2 regions of the Weizmannia sp. FSL K6-0777 genome follow, and region 1 is predicted to be linked to the other one. Evidence: a T-box and tRNA genes for the amino acid it is inferred to sense, from the RefSeq annotation. Region 1 holds a T-box; the other holds one or more tRNA genes.
The links. A T-box is a leader RNA that pairs with one kind of tRNA and senses whether it is charged. The one in region 1 lies ahead of trpS (tryptophan--tRNA ligase), so its partner is inferred to be a tRNA-Trp.
Positions count from the first base shown of each region.

Region 1 (4,433 bases):
AAAACAGAAGCTTCCGGAACTGTCATCGCATCTTTGTTGTTTTTATATTGTTTCGCGTATTCAGCATTCAAAACAGTCCGGTCGATTTTGCCCGTATTGTACAAGTTGACCCCGGTACTTGGCGATTTCACAACCTGGACATTGATCTGTTTCAGTTTCACATGTTTCTTGTCATAGTAATTCGGGTTTTTCACGTATTTCCATGTCAGGCCTGTGCCGTTCCAGTCTTTCAACACGAACGGGCCGTTGAACAACATATTGTCGCTATTTGTCCCGAACTTGCTGCCTTTTGACTCAACAAATTTTTGGTTGAGCGGCAGATACGTGCCGAAAGCCAGCAATGATTTTAAGTAAGGGACCGGTTTTTCAAGCTGGACTTGCAATGTGTGGTCATCAATCGCTTTTACCCCTAAAGTGCTTGGATCTTTTTTGCCGGCAATGATATCTGAGGCGTTTTTAATGACACCTCCGAAAATATAGGCATATTGTGAGCCTGTCTTCGGATTCACGGCCCTTTGCCAGGAGTAAACAAAGTCTTTTGCCGTAACCGGATCGCCGTTTGACCATTTCGCGTCTTCACGGAGCTTAAACGTATACGTTTTGCCGTCTTTGCTGACTGTCGGTTCTGCTTTCGCAATCCCGAGCTTCAGTTCATCGTTTTTCCCAACGACATAAAGGCCTTCCATTGTACTACCGAAAACGGTAAAACTTGCGACATCCGTTGCAAGTGTCGGATCCCCTGTCGGAAGTTCAGCCGTCTCATCCATATTCAGCACTTGCTTGGTTTTGGATGAACCGCCGCTTGAGCCTGAACTGCTGTTTTTGCTTCCGCCGCCGCATGCGCCGAGGACGAGCGACAGGGCAAAAGTCAGCGTCATAAACACATAAAATTTTGACTTCTTCATCAGCTAACCACCCTTTTTTTATTTTTCTGAAAAGCGAGCGACTTTTCGAATTTAATTATACTAACATTTCACTTTCTTGTACATGTTTTTTTAATCTTTTTTAATTACGTAAAAGGAGTAATAAACCAAAAAGATATTGTCATCTCAATATTGTAACCCCTTACAAATGGTTGAAAAAATTTTAAATAAAACTATTAAAATGAATAAACTTTGGTAGGTTTTTTAACAATGTTTTTTGTTTGAAAGCGTTAACAAACGCTTAACTTCCGCGTTCCGTTGTATTTATAATTTTTTCATTAATTTTAATAAATTTAATTTAACTTTAATTTAGGTTTAGATTTTCCGCTATTTCATCTTTTCTTTTGTTCCTGTATAATGAATGAAAATCATTTTGTAGGTGAGCGTATGTTCAAAAAGCTTGTCTGCTGGTTGCTGGCCTCCCAGTTGCTTGTTTTGTTTTTTTCTTTTTTGGTGTATAAGCGGATCGATTTGCTTAGCTATATTAATACTTCATTTACGATCGGGGCACTGTTGATTCTTTTTGCCGCGTCGGTTTTGATGGCGCGAACCGGTTTTTTTGATGCGTTTATTTACGGGTTTCAAAGAATGTCTTCCAAATTTAACGAGGAGGACGTCCGCCCGCTGTCGAAGCTGATTACCTTGCGTGTTTCCATGCCTTTTCTCACCGGGGTGTTCATGATGGTAATGATGGCCATTGCCCTTTTTCTGCAAAGTTCGTCCTGAAATGCTGGCCGTTTAAAACGATCAGGCAAAGGCGGAATCCTGCATACAAGCGGGCCTTGGCGGACAGCAATTTTTGACATTTTTCCATCTTTTCATTATAATGATACTGGTATATAGAAGCGATGAGAAAGAAGAGTACATCTGTTTATGGCTTTTCAGAGAGTTTGTGGCTGGTGGAAACAAACATGCCTGCAGGTGGAATGGGCTTTCGAGCTCCGGAGATGAACGGGCGGCCGCCTCATTAGTTTCCGGCGTACGCCTTGCGTTAACGAGGCTCCAATGGTATTGGAACTAAGCGGCCCGTATTGCCGGGCACTTAGGGTGGCACCGCGGATTTATCCCATTCGTCCCTAATTTTGGATGAATGGGTTTTTTATTTTTCTGGAAAAATATCCATGCTTTAGGAGGAAGAAAAAATGAGGACGATTTTTTCAGCTATTCAGCCGAGTGGAACGATCCACATCGGGAACTATCTTGGGTCAATGAAGCAGTTTGTGGAATTGCAGAACAGCTTTAATTGCTATTTTTGCATTGCTGACGAGCACGCCATTACCGTCCCGCAAGACCGCCTTGAACTCCGCAAAAACATCAGGAGCCTTGCCGCTTTTTATCTGGCAGTCGGCATTGACCCGAACAAAGCGACGCTCTTTATCCAGTCGGAAGTGCCGGCGCACGCCCAGGCCGGATGGATGCTGCAATGCGTTGCCTATGTCGGCGAGTTGGAAAGAATGACGCAGTTTAAAGACAAATCTGCAGGGAAAGAAAGCGTATCGGCCGGGCTTCTCACATACCCGCCGCTCATGGCCGCTGATATTCTACTGTATAGCACGGATCTTGTGCCGGTCGGTGAGGACCAGAAACAGCATCTCGAGCTGACAAGGGATTTGGCGGAAAGGTTCAATAAACGTTACCTCGAAATTTTTACGCTGCCGGACATTAAGCTTTCCAATTCCGGAGCAAGGATTATGTCGCTGCAGGACCCGACGAAAAAAATGAGCAAATCCGATCCGAATAAAAAAGCATTTATCTCGCTGCTTGATGACCCGAAACTGGTCGACAAAAAGATTAAAAGCGCGGTTACAGACTCAGAAGGCGTGGTCAAATACGACAAAGAGCGGAAACCGGGCATTTCCAATTTGCTCGACATCTATTCCAACTTCAGCAGCTTGACCATTGAAGAGCTGGAACGGAAATATGACGGCGTCGGCTATGGAGCGTTTAAAGCGGATCTCGTTGATGTAGTGAATGAAGGGCTTGCCCCGATTCAAAAACGGTATTATGAACTGATTGAATCGGAGGAACTGGACCGGATTTTAGATGAAGGCGCGGAAAAAGCCAGTATTGTAGCCGGAAATATGCTGAGGAAAATGGAAAATGCGATGGGATTGGGCAGAAAAAAACGCCATTAAGAAAAAAACGAGTTGCGGAGGTTTCGCAACTCGTTTTTACATCAGTTCGCTTTTTTCATTGTGTTCCAGTTCCCATAGTTTTTCAAAAAAAGGCTGCCCTTTGATCATATTTTCGCACAACTGTTCATGCTTTTTGGACCAGCCTGTTTTTGTTTCTGCATAAAGCCGCTCCCACGCATCTTCAAAAGGCATAAACTGGATGTGTTCATACTGCTCCGGGCACCACTCTGTATACCAGTACCGCACTTCCGCCGTATTTTTCGAGGAATAGAGCTGGTCGAGCGCCATAAATAACAGCTGCTTTAATTGTCGTTCCCTTCTTGTCAGCCCCTGCATGCATTCCGGCGACGGGGATAAAATATGATGTTCTTTCGGATTGCTGCGGTTTTCAAACGGATAGGACACCGGTTCATGCCCTTCGATCATTTCATAGACAAGCTGTTCCTGCCTCGGAATCAGCCGGCTTTTGCGGATCGGCAGCGTATAGCCGATCGTATCCACCGCCAAAATCCCTTTTCCATCCGTCACGACAAAACAATATTCCAGCTGGATTCGTTCATGGTTTTTGCGCAAAACCGCCTTCTGGAAAACATCATTCAGCAAAGTTTGCGGCAGTTCAGCCAAATCGTTTTCAATGTACTCGTATAAAAGCGTGTCCACAAATAAAAGCGGCACCTGGTCCAGCAGTTCAATCACATCGTCCCTCCGCCACTCATGGAATGGGCAGACATTATAACTGTTTTCCTCCCCCTCGAACCAGTTGACCCATATATCGTGAAGATACAGCATGGATAACCCCCCGTATACTCTGTTTGTCATTCAGTATAGGCAGGGGGCAGTTAAATTATTCCTTCTTTTCCGGATTCCGCTGTGTAGAAAATAAAGATTGCACTTCGCTTGTAAAAAGAAGAACCCCAATCCCACCACGTCGAAAAGGAAGAAGGCCTGCTTTAAAAGACGCTTCGTTTTCCCACCCCCGGCGAGTCGGAAAGGATAAAGGCTCTGCTTTAAAAAGACACCCTGCTCTCCCAATCTCGGTGAGTCGCAAAGGATAAAGGCTCTGCTTTAAAAAGACGCTCTGCTCTCCCTCCCCCGGTGAGTCGGAAAGGATAAAGGCTCTGCTTTAAAAAGATACCCTGCTCTCCCAATCTCAGTGAGTCGCAAAGGATAAAGGCTCTGCTTTAAAAAGACGCTCTGCTCTCCCGATCCCGACAAGCCGGAAAGGGAAAAGGCCCTGCCAAAGACAGGGCCTTTATGGATTATTCCTGGGAATCCGCTTTTTCGGATGTGACACTTACCTTATACCAGTCTGTAGTCGGATATACAGCCAAATTTTTCACGCGGTTGTTTACTGCATACAATTGATAACGGTAAA
Region 1 covers NZ_CP151971.1:1,041,202-1,045,634, reverse strand. The annotation lists gene NST70_RS04720 (peptide ABC transporter substrate-binding protein) at 1-905, opposite strand, end outside; gene NST70_RS04715 (DUF3899 domain-containing protein) at 1,311-1,649, shown strand; T-box leader at 1,763-2,004, shown strand; gene trpS (tryptophan--tRNA ligase) at 2,066-3,058, shown strand; gene NST70_RS04705 (YjbA family protein) at 3,095-3,847, opposite strand; gene opp4A (oligopeptide ABC transporter substrate-binding protein) at 4,318-4,433, opposite strand, start outside.

Region 2 (4,433 bases), 1.6 Mb from region 1:
GACAGTGTCAGGCAGGCAGTTTGACTGGGGCGGTCGCCTCCTAAAAGGTAACGGAGGCGCCCAAAGGTTCCCTCAGAATGGTTGGAAATCATTCGCAGAGTGTAAAGGCATAAGGGAGCTTGACTGCGAGACTTACAAGTCGAGCAGGGACGAAAGTCGGGCTTAGTGATCCGGTGGTTCCGCATGGAAGGGCCATCGCTCAACGGATAAAAGCTACCCTGGGGATAACAGGCTGATCTCCCCCAAGAGTCCACATCGACGGGGAGGTTTGGCACCTCGATGTCGGCTCATCGCATCCTGGGGCTGTAGTCGGTCCCAAGGGTTGGGCTGTTCGCCCATTAAAGCGGTACGCGAGCTGGGTTCAGAACGTCGTGAGACAGTTCGGTCCCTATCCGTCGCGGGCGCAGGAAATTTGAGAGGAGCTGTCCTTAGTACGAGAGGACCGGGATGGACGCACCGCTGGTGTACCAGTTGTCTTGCCAAAGGCATCGCTGGGTAGCTATGTGCGGAAGGGATAAGTGCTGAAAGCATCTAAGCATGAAGCCCCCCTCAAGATGAGATTTCCCACAGTTTATACTGGTAAGATCCCTGAAAGATGATCAGGTTGATAGGTCCGGGGTGGAAGCGCGGCGACGCGTGGAGCTGACGGATACTAATCGATCGAGGACTTAACCAAATAGAAAAGTGAAGGCCGCCTTGAAAAAGGTGCGCTGGAGCTAGACAATTCTCAAAGTTAGAAGTAAAAACGCATTCTCCGTTTACAGTTTTTTCTCCCATCCGGTTTTCAGGGAATCACATAATTCCTGTTGATAAGAAATGAAAACTTTGTTATAATGATTTTTGTCATTAAGGTCCGGTGGCGATGGCGGAAAGGTCACACCCGTTCCCATCCCGAACACGGAAGTTAAGCTTTCCAGCGCCGATGGTAGTTGGGGGTTTCCCCCTGCGAGAGTAGGACGCTGCCGGGCTTGTATTCCGCAGTAGCTCAGTGGTAGAGCAATCGGCTGTTAACCGATCGGTCGTAGGTTCGAATCCTACCTGCGGAGCCATCATGGAGAGCTGTCCGAGAGGCCGAAGGAGCACGATTGGAAATCGTGTAGGCGGCTAAAAGCTGTCTCAAGGGTTCGAATCCCTTGCTCTCCGTCATGATCCATATGGCCCGTTGGTCAAGCGGTTAAGACACCGCCCTTTCACGGCGGTAACACGGGTTCGAATCCCGTACGGGTCATCATTATAACTGGAGGATTAGCTCAGCTGGGAGAGCGTCTGCCTTACAAGCAGAGGGTCGGCGGTTCGATCCCGTCATCCTCCACCATTTTATCATCGCGGGGTGGAGCAGTCTGGTAGCTCGTCGGGCTCATAACCCGAAGGTCGCAGGTTCAAATCCTGCCCCCGCAATTTACATATAAAGGTCCCGTAGTGTAGCGGTTATCACGCCTGCCTGTCACGCAGGAGATCGCGGGTTCGATTCCCGTCGGGACCGCCATCCATTTTACATAATTGTGGCTCGGTAGCTCAGTCGGTAGAGCAAAGGACTGAAAATCCTTGTGTCGGCGGTTCGATTCCGTCCCGAGCCACCATTTGGCCGGTCTAGCTCAATTGGTAGAGCAACTGACTTGTAATCAGTAGGTTGGGGGTTCAAGTCCTCTGGCCGGCACCACGCAATATGGAGGGGTAGCGAAGTGGCTAAACGCGGCGGACTGTAAATCCGCTCCCTCAGGGTTCGGCGGTTCGAATCCGTCCCCCTCCATTTTTTAAAGGGGCATAGTTTAAAGGTAGAACAGAGGTCTCCAAAACCTCCAGTGTGGGTTCGATTCCTACTGCCCCTGCCATTATGATGGCGGTTGTGGCGAAGTGGTTAACGCACCGGATTGTGGCTCCGGCATTCGTGGGTTCGATTCCCACCATCCGCCCCATATTTATTGGGCCATAGCCAAGCGGTAAGGCAACGGACTTTGACTCCGTCATGCGCTGGTTCGAATCCAGCTGGCCCAGTATGCGGAAGTAGTTCAGTGGTAGAACATCACCTTGCCAAGGTGGGGGTCGCGGGTTCGAATCCCGTCTTCCGCTCCATTGATGGCGGCATAGCCAAGAGGTAAGGCAGAGGTCTGCAAAACCTTTATCACCGGTTCGATTCCGGTTGCCGCCTCCATCATATCATGCCGGTGTGGCGGAATTGGCAGACGCGCACGACTCAAAATCGTGTTCCTTCGGGAGTGTCGGTTCGACCCCGACCACCGGTATAATAGCATCACATTGAAAGCTGATGCCAAATGGAACGCTTCTCAAGATAAAGAGAAGCGTTTTTTTATTGCAATTATATTATTGAAGCCGAGGCCAATTTAAGTGGCTGCTTGAAAGCGTACACTTGTGAGTATCTATAGTTTTTTAACTTGTACAAAAAGGGAATTGATCTAATAAGAAAGGTTTGGAAATACTATCTTAGATTTTCCTTTTATAATGAGAACAGAACTGGGCAGCCTACTATTTACTAGGGTTGTTTTTTCTTTTTTTCACCGTAACCGTCCCATCTTTTTCAAGATAGGCCTGGTCAATTTCATCAAGCAAAAATACGCCCTGCTTTCTCAATAACTCCGACAGTTGATTCATATCAATTTTATTTTTTTTCAGTACGACTTTGTTAATTTTTCCTTTATCGATAATCACCGTTTTATCCCCGATAAGGAATTTTTCCAGTTTATCATAGCGATAAATGAGGATGTCAAAAATGATTTTAATGATGACCTAAACAGAAAGCATCACAAGAATGTAGTACCATTTTACACTTGGGTCATAAAGGCCGTTGCCGACGATTTCAGACAGCATTATGCTCCAGATGAAGTCGATTGGCGTAAGGTTTGAAATGCTTTTGGCGCCGGTACATTTTAGACAAAAAATGAGCGCAAGAAAGCCCATAATCAATTTTAATAAGTCCATGCCAATTTGCATCGCTAACCCCCTCCTTCAAAAGGTCCGGTTTTCTCTCGATTGTTCACTTTTACGGGGCTTTCCAACGCTTGATCCAGTTATGCATACTGCTTCAACAAGCAGTCTATTTTCCATTTCGCCAACTTCATGAAGTTTGGATACCAATGCTCTTTCTGCTGCTTCTATTGGGAAGCTTGTACCCGAAACACCCAACGCCCATGGGTCCGATCATACGAGCACTGTTTTTCATTGCATTTTCCCTTAATTTCAGTATCATAAACGAACGTTCTCATCATTGGGATACACCGGACAGGTTAGGCAAATCATTTTGTTTTGGGAATCTGTTATTTTACAATAGATCTATCTTCACGAGTAGAAGGAAAGGAAGCGGACAATGGGTAGTCAAAAAAAGTTGAATGACGTTGCATTTTCGGTTTTAGATTTGATCCCCGTTTTATCTGGAAAGACACCGGCAGATTCGTTTAAAAATAGCCTAAGCCTCGCACAGCATGTTGAAAATTGGGGCTACAAACGATACTGGCTCGCGGAGCACCATAATATGGTGGGAGTAGCCAGCTCTGCAACGGCTGTTTTAGTCGGGTATATAGCGGCAGGGACGAAAACCATCCGTGTCGGGTCTGGCGGTGTGATGCTTCCAAATCATGCACCGCTTGTCGTGGCTGAGCAGTTTGGAACACTGGGTTCCATCTATCCAGGCAGAATTGATCTCGGCCTTGGCCGTGCGCCGGGTACAGACCAATTGACAGCTGCGGCGCTCAGAAGGAATTTAAGGGGCGGGGAAATGGATTTTCCGGATAATGTCCAAGAACTGATGAACTATTTTCTCTCGGATAAAGAACGCAGGACGTATGCACGGGCCGTCGTGGCAGAAGGGGTGGATGTTCCGGTTTGGCTTCTTGGGTCAAGTACATACAGTGCCACACTTGCTGCCAGGCTCGGCCTGCCGTTTTCGTTTGCAAGCCATTTTGCACCAGCGCAATTGTTTGATGCTTTATACCTTTATCGGGAGAACTTCAAACCGTCCAAGTATTTGCAAAAGCCATATGTGATTGCGTGTGTGAATGGCGTAGCAGCTGACACAGATGCAGAAGCAGAAAGGATCGCAACAAGCCTGTACCAGTTTTTCCTCGGCGTTATCCGTGGAAAATCGCAGACGCTGCAGCCGCCTGTCGATAGCATGAACGGGATTTGGACTCCGTTTGAAAAAGAAGCGGCATTGCGTCAGCTTGAATATGCTTTTATCGGTTCAAAACAGACAATCAAAGAGAAAATGGAAGAATTTTTGGATGATACACAGGTCGATGAGTTGATGTTTGTATCGCATATTTACAACCATGAAGAGCGGCTGCGGTCTTATGAGATCCTAAGTGAACTGAAGGAAGATCATATGTGAATAGGGGAGCTGTTTTGCTTCCCTTTTTCACACAATGGTTATTGACATTTTTTACGATCTGGATATAATTATAAAAGTGACATAACAAACA
Region 2 covers NZ_CP151971.1:2,622,512-2,626,944, reverse strand. The annotation lists rRNA gene NST70_RS12695 (23S ribosomal RNA) at 1-676, shown strand, start outside; rRNA gene rrf (5S ribosomal RNA) at 853-968, shown strand; tRNA gene NST70_RS12685 (tRNA-Asn) at 975-1,049, shown strand; tRNA gene NST70_RS12680 (tRNA-Ser) at 1,054-1,143, shown strand; tRNA gene NST70_RS12675 (tRNA-Glu) at 1,157-1,228, shown strand; tRNA gene NST70_RS12670 (tRNA-Val) at 1,240-1,315, shown strand; tRNA gene NST70_RS12665 (tRNA-Met) at 1,325-1,398, shown strand; tRNA gene NST70_RS12660 (tRNA-Asp) at 1,411-1,486, shown strand; tRNA gene NST70_RS12655 (tRNA-Phe) at 1,505-1,580, shown strand; tRNA gene NST70_RS12650 (tRNA-Thr) at 1,585-1,660, shown strand; tRNA gene NST70_RS12645 (tRNA-Tyr) at 1,669-1,750, shown strand; tRNA gene NST70_RS12640 (tRNA-Trp) at 1,759-1,832, shown strand; tRNA gene NST70_RS12635 (tRNA-His) at 1,841-1,916, shown strand; tRNA gene NST70_RS12630 (tRNA-Gln) at 1,924-1,995, shown strand; tRNA gene NST70_RS12625 (tRNA-Gly) at 1,999-2,073, shown strand; tRNA gene NST70_RS12620 (tRNA-Cys) at 2,079-2,152, shown strand; tRNA gene NST70_RS12615 (tRNA-Leu) at 2,162-2,243, shown strand; gene NST70_RS12610 (YetF domain-containing protein) at 2,485-2,697, opposite strand; gene NST70_RS12605 (hypothetical protein) at 2,746-2,949, opposite strand; gene NST70_RS12600 (LLM class flavin-dependent oxidoreductase) at 3,323-4,342, shown strand.
Region 2: it encodes a tRNA-Trp, which carries the amino acid that the T-box ahead of trpS (tryptophan--tRNA ligase) is inferred to sense. The anticodon was not compared.